2 linked regions of the Collimonas fungivorans Ter331 genome follow. The protein of the gene in region 2 interacts with the protein of the main gene of each other region in a pairwise test. Links are inferred from orthologs where the notes say so. Each region holds a gene or a part of one and is shown on either strand. Other genes may lie near its edges.

Evidence for each region.
Region 1: the proteins of CFU_RS23865 (region 2) and CFU_RS10915 interact in binary tests that used the Escherichia coli proteins (3 or more experiments, as listed by UniProt). The link is inferred for Collimonas fungivorans Ter331 from one-to-one orthologs.

The regions. Positions count from the first base shown.
Region 1 is NC_015856.1:2,474,875-2,481,919, reverse strand. Bases 2,853-5,852 are described here. They hold CFU_RS10915 (ABC transporter permease), read left to right. Parts: upstream 2,853-3,749; coding sequence 3,750-4,955; downstream 4,956-5,852. Other genes in these bases: CFU_RS10910 (ABC transporter ATP-binding protein), read left to right, coding at 4,948-5,852; osmF (glycine betaine ABC transporter substrate-binding protein OsmF), read left to right, coding at 2,853-3,753. Outside these bases: CFU_RS10940 (YeeE/YedE family protein), read right to left, coding at 1-399; CFU_RS10935 (YeeE/YedE family protein), read right to left, coding at 410-844; CFU_RS23295 (DUF2726 domain-containing protein), read left to right, coding at 1,109-1,711; CFU_RS10925 (fatty acid desaturase), read left to right, coding at 1,827-2,795; more of osmF, read left to right, coding at 2,824-2,852; more of CFU_RS10910, read left to right, coding at 5,853-5,880; CFU_RS10905 (ABC transporter permease), read left to right, coding at 5,877-6,635; CFU_RS10900 (phosphate/phosphite/phosphonate ABC transporter substrate-binding protein), read left to right, coding at 6,632-7,045.
Region 2 is NC_015856.1:2,857,373-2,864,246, reverse strand. Bases 2,706-5,534 are described here. They hold CFU_RS23865 (BolA family protein), read right to left. Parts: upstream 4,345-5,534; coding sequence 4,066-4,344; downstream 2,706-4,065. Other genes in these bases: CFU_RS12380 (protein adenylyltransferase SelO), read right to left, coding at 5,418-5,534; msrB (peptide-methionine (R)-S-oxide reductase MsrB), read right to left, coding at 5,004-5,402; CFU_RS12395 (peptidylprolyl isomerase), read right to left, coding at 3,181-3,960; purL (phosphoribosylformylglycinamidine synthase), read left to right, coding at 2,706-3,004. Outside these bases: more of purL, read left to right, coding at 1-2,705; more of CFU_RS12380, read right to left, coding at 5,535-6,874. UniProt on the Escherichia coli protein: Transcriptional regulator that plays an important role in general stress response. Has many effects on cell morphology, cell growth and cell division. Acts by regulating the transcription of many genes, including dacA (PBP-5), dacC (PBP-6), ampC and mreB.

The sequences.
Region 1 (7,045 bases), 380 kb from region 2 along the record:
GGCAATCTCGAACACCGCCATGCCTGCCAGCATCGCCGCTACAAACACCAGCGCTTTCGTCTCGCCCATGCCGAGATCAACCAGGGCCGGTCCCGGGCAAATGCCCGCCATCCCCCAGCCTGCGCCAAACACGGCGCTGCCGATCAGCAGGCTGCGATCGATATGGCGTGCGGCGGGCAGTTTCATCTCGGCGCCGATCAAAGACCTGGTTCTGCGTTTTGCAAAAGAGAATGCCGCCAGCCCCAGCGCAATGGCGCCGGCCATCACGAACGCCAGCGACGGGTCCCAGGCGCCGCCGAGATCCAGGAAACCAAGCACTTTGGCCGGATTCGCCATGCCGGATACGATCAGTCCCAGCCCGAACACCAGGCCGGCAAGCAACGATGTGATGATGAGCATGGATTTTTCCTTAGGCGGCGAACAGGTGGCGTATCCCGTAGACAATAACAAAACCGCAGCCCATGAAAACGACGGTGGCCGCCAGCGAACGCGGCGACAGGCGCGACAAGCCGCAGACGCCGTGGCCGCTGGTGCAGCCGGAACCATAACGGGTGCCGATGCCGACCAGCAGCCCGGCCGCAATCAAGGCGCCGAAGCCGGCGTCAATCTGCACGGCGGGCAACGTTGCAAACCAGGCATAGGCCAGCGGAGAGCCGATCAGCCCTAGCAAGAAGGCGGCGCGCCAGCCGACATCTCCTCGCGCCGGCTGCAGCAAACCGCCCAGGATGCCGCTGATTCCCGCTATACGGCCATTCAACAGTACGAACATGGCCGCGGCCAGGCCGATCAGCAGGCCGCCAAGCAACGCTGGCCATGGGGTAAATGCGCTCCAGTCGATAGACATCATGTTTTCCTTGAGGGCCAATGTTTGGCCCGGTTCTTGCTCAGTTTTTTTGCCAAGCCGTTGACGAAGCTTGCCCATTTTCGCATGATTGGCGCAACGTCCGATTCCGCAACATTCCATTCACACGCCGGTAGACCATTTCCATATAAAAAGCTCCGACGGCGTAGCGGCTCCCATGCATTCACGGAGCGGAAGTTGAATACGAATCTGCTGTTTTTTCGCCAAAGCTGATAAAGTTGCAAAAATTCCATCAGGGGAGAACAAATGCTAAAGGCATTGGGTTTAATCATTCTCGGTTTGATCGTCTTGGCTGTCATTGCTGCCCTGGCGAGCAAAAAAGGCAGGACGGAAAACGCAAAGGCCGGCTACCAGTACAAAAGCAAGGCGCTGCTGACGGCAAACGAACGGGAAATGTACTGGAAACTGATCGATGCCCTTCCGGGTTATGTGGTCCTGGCCCAGGTAGCGCTTTCGAGCTGCATCGATGCAAAAAAACAGGGCGGCGCGTTCAACACGATCAGTGCGAAAAGCCTGGATTTCGTCATCTGCAATGGATCGCTGGACGTCCTTGCGGGCATTGAAATCGATGACAGATCCCACGCCACCGCAGCGGCGCAAAAACGCGACGCCAGAAAAAACAGCGCCATGGAAGCCGCGGGCATACAACTGATCCGCTGGCCGGCTGTTCCCCTACCCTCGGTCGAAGAAATCAAGAAAATATTCCCGCCTGTCCCACTCTCCGTCCCGGAAAAATCCGCAACCGAAATCATTCAGGAAAAAAAGATCAAGCTCCTCGAGCAGCAATTGTTCAGCATGGCGCGGAAACTGGAGAACATTCCCCAGGCCAGCAAAGCCGCAGGCGCCTGAACGGCGCCAGGCGTCCAGGGCATATATTTATTCCGTATATAGTTGTTCCAAATGATTCGTTCTTTCTTGGCATATACCTACTATATATTCGCGGCTAATGGAAAGAGAGCCGCGCATGTACTTTTTACCTCACGACCCCAAATTCCATTTCCTTGGTCAACCTGAGCTGTTGACCGCGGCTGTAGCCCCAGCGGAAGAAAAGACGCCGGCCGCGGCATGGCTGGCGCGCCTGGAATTGCCTACCTGGGGACTGATCGCCCTGATCTACGGCGGCTGGCTGGCCACCGTGCTGCATTGGCGCGAACTGGACCCGTGGCTCGGCACCCCTGTGCTGATCGCACTGAGCGCCTGGTACATGTCGCTGCAGCACGAGCTGATACACGGCCATCCGACCCGCCACGCCGGTTTCAACGCCCTGTTCGGCCAGTTGCCGCTGGCAGTGTGGTATCCGTACGCGGTATATCGCGACAGCCACCTTGCCCATCATCGCGATGAAAAGATACTGACGCTGCCTGGCGCCGATCCGGAAACCTATTACGTGTCGCTGCAGAGCGGCAGGCCGCTGGGAAGGGCCTTGCGCCGTTTCCGCAATACCTCCGGCGGCCGCCTGCTGGCCGGGCCGGCACTGGCATGGTCGCAGACCGTCCGCAGCGCATGGCGGCAGCGCAACCGGAAAACCATTGTTACCTGGGGCTGGCACCTGGCGCTGCTGGCGGCGCTGCTGGTATTCCTGCACGGCGCCGGAATATCCCCCTGGTACTACCTGTTCGCGGTCGCTTATCCCGCCCTCAGCCTGACCATGGTGCGTTCTTTCTACGAACACCGGGCGGTCGAAGCCACACAGGGACGTTCGGTAATCAACGAGGCAGCATGGCCATGGCGCCTGCTGTTCCTGAATTTGAATTACCATCTTGTACATCACCTGCACCCCGGACTGCCATGGTTCCACCTACGACAAGCCTATCTGGCCGAACGCGAGACCTACCTGGAACGCAGCGACGGCTTCGTCGAGCGCGGCTACCTGCCGCTGCTGTGGCGCCATCGCGGCACACCGGTGATTGCCGATATCCATCCCTTTGCCTGAACCGGCATCGCTATCTAACGGAGTCAACATGAGTCTTTACACTCGCCTGCTGGGCGCCGCCTTGGCCACCACCTTGGTCGCTACCCTGTTTTCGCCCATGGCCCAGGCCGCCGAACCGGTCCGGGTCGGTTCCAAGATCGATACCGAAGGCGCGCTGCTGGGCAACCTGATCCAGCTGGTGCTGGAAGCCAACGGCATCAAGACCGTCAACCGCCTGCAGCTGGGCACCACCAAGGTAGTGCGCGGCGCGCTGATCTCGGGCGAGCTCGACATCTATCCTGAATACACCGGCAACGGCGCTTTTTTCTTTTCCGATGAAAAAAACCCGGCCTGGAAAAATGCCGAAGCCGGTTACCAGCTGGTGAAAAAGCTCGACCTCGATAAAAACAAGCTGACATGGCTGACGCCGTCCCCCGCCAACAACACCTGGCTGATCGCGGTGCACAAGGATGTGGCGCAGGCCAACAAGCTCAAGACGCTGACCGACCTCGGCCGCTGGATCAGCCAGGGCGGACATTTCAAGCTGGCGGCTTCGGCGGAATTCATCGAGCGCCCGGACGCCTTGCCGGCTTTTGAAAACACCTACGGATTCAAGTTGAAACAGGACCAGCTACTGACCCTGGCGGGCGGCGATACGGCGGCCACGATCAAGGCCGCCGCGGAACAGACTTCCGGCGTCAACGCCGCGATGGTGTACGGCACCGACGGCGCACTGGCGGCGCTGGGGCTGGTGGCGCTGGACGATGTCAAGTCGGTGCAGCCGGTCTATGCGCCGACCGCGGTGATCCGCAGCGAGGTGCTGGCGAAATATCCCAAGATCGCCGGTCTGCTGAAGCCGGTGTTCCTGTCGCTGGATAGTCCGACGCTGCAAAAACTCAACGCCGGCATCGCCATCGAAGGACGCGACGCCCGCAAGATAGCCGGCGATTACCTGCGCAGCAAAGGTTTTATTAAATGACCATGGCGCGTCTGGCCAACCAGCCATGGCGCGTGGGCAACGTCGCGCTGCCGTCACTCAAGCTGCATAACCCGGTGCACCTGCTGCTGGTGATTGTCGCGATCGTCGCCGCCACCAACCTGCCTTTGCTGACCTACGCCCCCAATCGGCTGCTCAGCGGCCAGGGCATCTTGCTCAGCCAGCTTGCCGCGCGCTACTGGCTGCTGGCGCTGCCGGCCCTGCCGCTGCTGGCGGCGCCTTGGCTGCGGCCCTGCCGCCTTACCTATATTGTCCTGCTCATTGCAGCGGCGGCGCTCAGCGGCGGCCTGCTGGCTCTGGCCGGGCATGAAGCCCAGCTGCGCAGCGGCGAGGCGGATTCCCTGGCGCGCATCTCGTTCGGCGGCGCTTTCTGGCTGTTGCTGCTGACCGCCTGGCTGCAACTGGCGGAGGCGTTGCGCGGCCTCACCCTCAGCCTGCCGGCGCGGGTAGCGCTGATATTGCTTGCGTCAGCGCCGCTCGCGGCGCTGCTCGCTTCGGGTTACCTGGATAGCCTGTCGCTGCTAAAGGAATACCAGAATCACCAGGACGCATTCAACCTGGCGCTGCTGCGCCACCTGCAGCTGGTGCTGTTTTCGGTATTGCCCGCGGTGCTGCTCGGCGCCCTGCTTGGCGCCCTGTCTTTCCGCAGCCGGCGGGCGCGCAAGCTGCTGTTCCCGGTGCTTAACGTCATCCAGACCATCCCCTCGATTGCCCTGTTCGGCTTGCTGATCGGCCCGCTGGCGCTGCTGGGCAGCCTGTTTCCGCAATCAGGCATCGGCGGCGTCGGCCTGCCGCCGGCGTTGCTGGCGCTGACCTTGTATTCGCTGCTGCCGATGGCGCACGGCACCTTGGCCGGGCTGGAGCAGGTGCCGGCCGACGTGCGCGAAGCCGCCAGCGGCATCGGCATGTCGCCCTGGCAGATATTTTTCCATGTCGAACTGCCGTTGGCGTTGCCGGTGTTCCTGGCCAGCGTCCGCGTCACTACCGTGCAGGCGATCGGGCTGGCGGTGGTGGCGGCGCTGATCGGCGCCGGCGGTTTCGGCGTCCTCATGTTCCAGGGCATGTCGAGCAGCGCGCTGGACCTGGTGCTGCTGGGCGTGATCCCGGTGATCCTGCTGGCCATCGGGGTCGATACGCTATTCAAGGTAGCGATCGCTATCTTCAGGAGAAAAATCCATGATTGAAATCAGCGAAGTCCGCAAATCGTTCAACGGCTGGCCAGCGGTCAGCGAGCTGTCCCTGACCATCAAGAACGGTGAATTCGTGGTGCTGATCGGCACTTCCGGCTCCGGCAAGTCGACCTTGCTGAAACTGTTGAACCGCTTGCTGGAACCGGACAGCGGCAGCATCAGGCTGCACGGCAAGCCGGTGGTCGAGCACTCGCCGGAGCAATTGCGGCGCCGTATCGGTTATGCGATCCAGTCGGTCGGGCTGTTTCCGCACTGGACCGTGGAGCAGAACATCAGCGCCGTCCCGGTCCTGCTGAAATGGCCGAAGGCAAAGATCCACGACCGCGTCAGCGAACTGCTGGAACTGCTGCACCTGTCCCCCGAAAAATTCCGCCATCGTTATCCCGACCAGCTGTCCGGCGGCCAGCAGCAACGGGTAGGCGTGGCGCGTGCGCTGGCGGCCGATCCCGACGTGCTGCTGATGGATGAACCGTTCGGCGCGCTCGATCCGGTGACCCGCGCCAGCCTGCAGCAGGAGCTGGCCAATATCCACAAGCTGTCCGGCAAGACCATCGTGCTGGTGACCCACGACATCGACGAAGCCCTGGCGCTAGGCCAACGGATTGTGCTGATGGACCATGGCCGCATCGTGCAGCAAGGCACGCCGCGCGATTTCCTGCTGACTCCCGAAAACGAGTTTGTGCGCGAATTTGTCGGCCAGAGCGATGTCGGCATCCGCCTGCTCGGGCTGGACAAGATCGCCGGCCGGGTACGCGGCGAGCCCCCGATTCCCGGCGAACCGATCCGTAGCAGCAGCACGCTGCGCGAAGCCTTGTCCGCCTTCATCACGCGCAAGGCGCACAGCCTGCCGGTGGTCGACGAACAAGGCCAGGCTGCCGGCGTGCTGCATTTCTCCGACCTGCTCGAGGCGCCGCGATGAACCGGCTCCAGCGCCATCGCTGGCTCGCCGTCAGCAGCCTGTTGCTGCTGGCTTTTACCTTCGGCATGCCGCTGACGGCGCCCCTGTTTGCCGCCGTTTTCCCGCAGCTGGCCCGCCCTATGTACATGCAAGATGCATTCACCACGCTGGTGCTGGCGCATTTGAGCATCGTGCTGCTGTCGGGCGCGATTGCGGTGGTGGGCGGCGTGGCGGCGGGCCTGCTGGTGACCAGACCGGCAGGCCGGCCGTTCCGCTCTTCCCTGGAAACGGTGCTGGCGATCAGCCAGTCGTTTCCTCCGGTGGCGGTGCTGGCGGTGGCAGTGCCGCTGATCGGTTTCGGCGAAACCCCGGCCCTGATCGCGCTGGTCATGTACGGCGTGCTGCCGGTGGCGCAAGGCGCGATGAGCGGCTTGTCCTCGATCTCGCCGGCCATCCTGGAAATTGCGCGCGGCATCGGCATGAACCGCTGGCAGATCCTGTACCGGGTCGAACTGCCGCTGGCGGCGCCGGTCATACTGGCCGGCGTGCGCACTTCGGTGGTGATCAATATCGGCACGGCGGCGATTGCATCCACCGTCGGCGCCAAGACGCTGGGACTGCCGATCATCGTCGGCCTGAGCGGCTTCAATACCGCCTATGTGATCCAGGGTGCGTTGCTGGTTGCGCTGCTGGCCATCGTGGCCGACCAGCTGTTTGACCTGCTGTCGCAGCGCTGGACGCCGCAGGCAGGTTTGCATGGCGGAGGCAGTGCATGAGATGTGCGTTGCCGATGTACCCGTTTCCGGCCGGCAGCCTGGATGAATTCTGGAGCGGGCTGCGCCGCTACCTGCAACTCGAAGGCGTGGACGATGTTCCCCATCGGCTCGGCCAGCCGCAAGACCTTCTAAAGCACTGGCAGGAGCCGGACCTGTTGTTGAGCCAGACCTGCGGTTATCCGGTATCGACGGTTTTACACGGCAAGGTGCAGGTGGTAGGCGCCTTTCATTTCGACGTGCCCGGCTGCGAGCAGGCAAATTACAGCAGCAGCCTGTGGGTGCGACAAGAGGATGCGGCAAAACCATTGCAGGCATTTAAAGACGCCGTTGCCGCCTGCAACGAGCGCCACTCGCAATCCGGTTATCACGCGCTGCGCAGCGCGGTTGCGCCATTCACCGCCGGCGGCAGG
Region 2 (6,874 bases):
CAAGCCGAAGGCTGGCCTGACCGGGTTCACCGTCTCCAACCTGCTGCTGCCGGATGCGCAGCAAGCCTGGGAAAATGCCGGCGACGTCACCGCTGCCGGCCAGGCCGATGCCAGCCAGTACGGCAAGCCGGAACGCATTGCTTCAGCCTTGCAGATCATGATCGACGGCCCGCTCGGCGGCGCCGCGTTCAACAATGAATTCGGCCGTCCCAACCTGGGCGGGTATTTCCGCACCTACGAACAGAACGTCGGCGGCAATGTGCAGGGTTACCACAAGCCGATCATGATCGCCGGCGGCATCGGCAGCATCTCCGACAAGCACACCAAGAAGAACGAGCTGCCGGTAGGCAGCCTGCTGATCCAGCTGGGCGGTCCCGGCATGCGCATCGGCATGGGCGGCAGCGCGGCGTCGTCGATGGCGACCGGTTCGAATACCGCCGACCTCGATTTCGATTCGGTCCAGCGCGGCAATCCGGAAATGGAACGGCGCGCGCAGGAAGTGATCAACGCCTGCTGGGCCATGGATGACAAGAATCCTATCCTGTCGATCCATGACGTCGGCGCCGGCGGCCTGTCGAACGCCTTCCCGGAAATTACCAACGACGCCAAGCGCGGCGCGATTTTCGATTTGCGCAAAGTGCCGCTGGAAGAAAGCGGCATGGCGCCCAAGGAAATCTGGAGCAATGAATCGCAGGAGCGTTATGTGCTGGCGATTGCGCCTGAGAGCCTGCCGCTGTTCGAATACTTCTGCCAGCGCGAACGCTGCCTGTTTGCGGTGGTCGGTACCGCCACCGAAGAGCGCCAGTTGAAGGTCATCGATCCACAACACGACAATAACCCGGTCGACATGCCGATGGATGTCTTGCTCGGCAAGCCGCCAAAAATGCTGCGCGACGTCAAGCACCTCAATCCGGTGCTGCCGGCGGTCGACCTGACCGGCATGGACCTGCTGGAAGTCTCGCAGCGCGTGCTGAAGCTGCCGACGGTGGCCGACAAATCTTTCCTGATCACCATCGGCGACCGCACCGTGGGCGCCACTTCGGTGCGCGACCAGATGGTCGGCCCGTGGCAGATCCCGGTGGCCGACTGTGCGGTCACCAGCATGAGTTTCGAAGGCTACCTGGGCGAAGCGATGGCGATGGGCGAGCGCACGCCGCTGGCGGTCATCAACGCCGCCGCATCGGGCCGCATGGCGGTGGGCGAAGCATTGACCAATATCGCCGCCGCGGCGATTGCCGACATTTCCGACGTCAAGCTGTCCGCCAACTGGATGGCCGCTTGCGGCCAGCCTGGCCAGGACGCCGCCTTGTTCGATACCGTCAAGGCGATCGGCATGGAGCTGTGCCCGGCGCTGGGCATCAGCATCCCGGTCGGCAAGGATTCGCTGTCGATGCGCACTACCTGGAAAGATGAAGGCCAGGCCAAGGCCGTGACTTCACCGGTGTCGCTGATCGTTTCCGCATTTGCTCCGGTAAGCGACGTGCGTCGTTCGCTGACGCCCCAGCTGCGCACCGATCTCGGCGACACCGCCATCATCCTGATCGACCTCGGCCGCGGCAAGAACCGCATGGGCGCTTCGGCGCTGACCCAGGTGATGCAGCAGATCGGCAATGAAACGCCGGACGTCGACAGCGCGGAAGACCTGAAAGCTTTCTTCGCCGCCATCCAGCAGCTCAACAGCGAACAGAAACTGCTGGCTTACCATGACCGTTCCGACGGCGGCTTGTTTACCTCCCTGTGCGAGATGGCCTTCGCCGGCCATAGCGGCCTGTCGATCAATCTCGACATCCTGACCATGGAAAGCGAACACGCAGCCGACTGGGGCGATTCCAAGAACTGGACCGGCCAGGTGGCCGAGCGCCGCAACGAACTGACCTTGCGCGCGCTGTTCAGCGAAGAGCTGGGCGCGGTGCTGCAAGTACGCGCCGAGCAGAAGTCGGAAGTCATGAACGTGCTGCGCAGCTTCAACCTGGGCGCCTGTAGCCACATCATCGGCAAGCCGAATGCGCGCGACGTCATCGAATTCAGCCGCGACGCCAAGACCATCTACAGCCAGACCCGCATCGACCTGCAACGCCTGTGGAGTGAAACCAGCTGGCGCATCGCCCGCCTGCGCGACAATCCGGCCAGCGCCGACGCCGAATACGACCGCATCCTGGATGCGGCCGATCCTGGCATCACGCCGAAGATATCGTTCGACCAGCAAGACAATATCGCTGCGCCTTTCCTCAACCTGGCGGCCAAGCCGCGGGTAGCGATCTTGCGCGAGCAGGGCGTCAACTCGCATGTCGAGACTGCGTACGTGATGCACCAGGCCGGCTTCTCCGCGGTCGACGTCCACATGAGCGACCTGATCGCCGGCCGCGCACGGCTGGACGATTTCAAGGGCTTCATCGCGGTCGGCGGTTTCTCCTACGGCGATGTGCTGGGCGCCGGCGAGGGCTGGGCCAAGACCATCCTGTTCAACACCAAGCTGGCGGAGCAGTTCTCGCTGTTCTTCCAGCGCGGCGACACTTTTGCGCTCGGCGTCTGCAACGGTTGCCAGATGATGAGCAACCTGAAGGCGATCATTCCCGGCGCCCAGGCCTGGCCGAAGTTCACCCGCAACAAGTCGGAAAAATTCGAAGCGCGCTTTTCGATGGTGCAAGTCGAGTCGTCGCCATCGATCTTCCTGCAAGACATGGCCGGCACCCAAAGCGCCATCGCCATCGCCCACGGCGAAGGTTTCGCCGACTTCTCGCAAACCGGCGATATCAAGGAAGCGCTGGTCGCCATGCGCTTCACCGACAACAAGGGGCAGGTGACCGAAGCCTATCCGTACAACCCGAACGGTTCGCCGCAAGGCATCACCGCGGTGACCACGCCGGACGGCCGCTTCACGGTCTGCATGCCGCACGCCGAACGGGTGTTCCGCACGGTGCAGCAATCGTGGCACCCTGAGTCGTGGGGCGAGGATTCGCCATGGATGCGCATGTTCCGCAATGCGCGCAAGTGGGTGGGATAATCCTGCCTGGTCGAAGCAAGTAGGAGTAGGGTGGGCAGGTATTTCTGCCCACGCTGTATTCGCTCCTCGAACGACCAGCGTTCCGCGTGGGCACAGGTGCCCACCCTACATGACGTAAAAAAAGACGCTCCGAGGAGCGCTTTTTTATTGACTGCGTTTTTGCTGCTGCCGAGGTCTTATTGCACCTTGGCTTTGGCGCGCAGATCAGCCTGGTAAGCTTGCAGTTTCTTCTGTTGCAGCGCTTCGGTGATTTGCGGTTTGACTTCAGCCAGGGTAGGGATCTTGGCTGCGCGTACTTCTTCCAGCTTGATCACGTGGTAGCCGAACTGGGTCTTGATCGGCGTTTCGGTCAGTTGACCCGGCTTCAAAGCCACCAGCGCGTCGGAGAAAGGCTTGACGAAAGAAGCTGGAGTCGCCCAGCCGAGGTCGCCGCCGTTGGCTGCCGAACCTGGATCTTTCGATTGCTTGGCCAGGTCTTCAAACTTGCCGCCGGCTTTCAGCTTGGTGATGATGGATTTCGCATCGGCTTCGTTTTCGACCAGGATGTGGCGTGCGTGATATTCCTTGTCGCCGGCTTGTGCCTTGAACTTGTCGTATTCAGCCTGGATGTCGGCATCCTTGATCGGGTTCTTCTTGACGAAGTCGGCAACCAGGGCGCGGATCAGGATCGACTGGCGGGCGATGTCGGCTTGCGCCTTGACGTCGGCGTTATTGCCCAGGCCGAGCTTGTCGGCTTCCTGGATCAGCACTTCACGATTGATCAGTTCGTCCTTGACCATGTTGCGCAGTTCCGGGGTGTCGGCCTGGCCGCCTTGTGCGGACAATTGCTTGACCATCATGTCGGCGCGCGACGAAGGGATTGCCTTACCATTCACGACTGCAAGGTTTTGTGCCATGACAGGCAATGTAGCAGCTGCAAAAAGTACCACCAGTAAACGTGAAGGTTTAAATGTCATTATCAAATCCTAAATTTGGGGAGGTTGTTAATAAATCAATGCGAGGCAAAGGCAGAATAACTGAAGTATGTTTGAAGGACAATTATTCTTTAAGATCACTATATTTTATGCAGCTTTAGTTTCGGATGGTGCCAAGGCAGTGATAGCCAGTGCATGGATTTCGGTATGCATCATATCAGCCAAGCAATCATACACCAGCCTATGCCGATTTAAGCGGTTTTGGCCTTCAAAAACTGCGCAAACTATCCGTACTTTATAGTGTCCGCCGCCTGAGGCCGCACCGGCGTGTCCCACATGCAGCGCCGATTCGTCCTCAACTATACATTGCAACGGTGCAAGTGTTGCTGTCAATTTGTTACGAATGGTATCAAGCCTTGGGTTCATCTGGGTCCTTGATGTATTTGGAGAGCAGGATGCTTTGGCCGATCACGAAAGCGAACATCAGTCCCATGCCGCCGAACAGCTTGAAGTTGACCCAGGTCGCGGTCGGGAAGTTGAAGGCGATGTACAGGTTCAGGCAGCCCATGGCGATAAAGAAGGCGATCCAGGCGAAACCGACGCGCTGCCAGATCGGGTCGGGCAGTGCCAGCTGTTTTTCCATCATGGTGCGGATCAGGTTTTTCTTTGAGCAGCAGCTGGCTGACCAGCAGCACCACCGCAAACGCCCAGTAGAGCACGGTCGGCTTCCATTTGATGAAGGTATCGTTATGGAAGTAGATGGTGGCGCCGCCGAACACGCAGATGATGAGCAGCGATACCCACAGCATCGCATCGACTTTTTTCCGGCGCAGCAGCAGGTAGCCGATTTGCGCCACCGTGGCGACGATCGCCACCGCGGTCGCCAGCAGCACCGGCGCTTGCGCCACTGTCACCACGCCGCCGGAGACAAAACCCGACAGGTACTGGCTGGCCAGCGCTTGCGCGGCATCGGCGTGGCCTTCGCTCCATTTGAAGATGCCGAAGAACAGGATTACCGGGAACAGGTCGAACAGGAACTTCATGGGTGTTTTTGCTTTCAGTCAGGATAAATGATGGCCGGTGCTTCAGCCGGCCGGATCAAAACGCAGCGATGCCGAATTGATGCAGTAGCGCAGGCCGGTGGGCGGCGGTCCGTCCGGGAATACATGGCCGAGATGGGCGTCGCACACCTTGCATAAAATTTCAGTGCGCATCATGCCATGGCTGCGGTCAACGCGCTCTTCGACGTTGTCGGGATTGATTGCCTTGAAATAGCTCGGCCAGCCGCAGCCGGAATCGAATTTGGCGTCCGATTCGAACAAGGGCGTGTTGCAGCACACGCAGGTGTATACGCCATGTTCGTGATGATCCCAGAACTTGCCGGTGAACGCCCGTTCGGTGGCGGCGTGGCGGGTCACCTCGTATTCCATCGGTTCCAGCTCGCTGCGCCATTCGGCGTCGGTTTTGATGACTTTGCTGCTCATATCGTTTAATCCAATCTAAGACGAACAACTGACTTCCAGTCCGCGCGCCCAGTCCGGGGGCAATTCGGCGTACTGCGCATGCTGCGGCTGTTCGTCAAACGGGTTTTCAAGAATCTGCTGCAGTTTCCTGACTTCCGAGAAGTCTTTCTCCTGGGCTCGTTCGATAGCTGTCTGTGCCAAATAGTTTCGCAATACGTATTTGGGGTTGCTTGCATCCATAACAAGCTTGCGCTCGTGATCCTGGCTATTTTCCAGTTTCAAGCGCGCCCGGTATTGTAACGCCCAGGCGTCGAACGCTGCACGGTCGATAAACAGGTCGCGCAGGGTTTCGTCGCCGCCGCTGCCGTCCAGGCGCAGATTGCCGAGGCGGCGGAAAAACAGGGTGAAATCGACGTGGCTGCCCTGCATCAGGGCAAACATGGCGTCCAGCAGCTTGTCATCGTCCGCCTGGTGGGTCAACAAGCCAAGTTTGGCGTGCAGCAATTCATCCAGTTTTGCACCGTACAAGGCCTGGTAATTGCTCAGCGCAGCCTCGGTTTGCTCGACGCTGCCGATCAGCGGCAGCAACGCCTGGCCCAGCGCAAAGCAGTTCCAGTGGCCGATCTGCGGTTGCTGGTTGTAAGCGTAACGGCCTTGCTGGTCGGTATGGTTGCAGATGTGGCGCGGGTCGTAGGCTTCCATGAAACCGAACGGACCGTAATCCAGGGTCAGGCCGAGGATGGACATATTGTCGGTATTCATCACGCCATGCATGAAGCCGACCGCCTGCCATTGCGCCATCAGATGGGCGGTGCGGCGCGTTACTTCGGCCAGCAGCGCCTGGTAAGGATTGGCGGCCGCCTGCAATTCCGGGTAAAAACCGGCGATCACGTAGTCGGCCAGGGTTTTCAGCTGCTCGGGGCGGTTATTGTAATACCAGTGCTCGAACGAGCCGAAGCGCACGAAGCTGGGCGCCATGCGCGTCACCACGGCGGTGGTTTCCGGCCGCTCGCGCATCGCCAGCTGGTCCGAACCGATCACCGACAGCGCGCGCGAAGTAGGGATGCCGAGCGCTGCCATGGCTTCCGAGCACAGGTATTCGCGGATCGACGAGCGCAGCACCGCGCGGCCGTCGCCCATGCGTGAATAGGGGGTCGATCCCGATCCTTTGAGCTGCAGTTCCAGTCGTCCGCCGTCGCTGGCGGCGACATCGCCCAGCAGGATGGCGCGGCCGTCGCCCAGTTGTCCGGCCCAGACGCCGAACTGGTGGCCGGAATAGACTGCGGCTAGAGATTGCGAATCGGCGGCGGCACGGTTGCCGGAAAAAGTCTGGATGAAATCGTCGCTGCCGCATGCCGCCGGCGTCAGGCCGATCAGCTGCGCCGCCTGCTCGCTGGCGGCGACCAGGTAGGGCGCCGGCAGCGGGGTCGGCGCCAGCCTGGTGTAGGCAGCGGGCGAGTCAGCGAAGGCGTTGGCAAATGAATTGGCGAAGC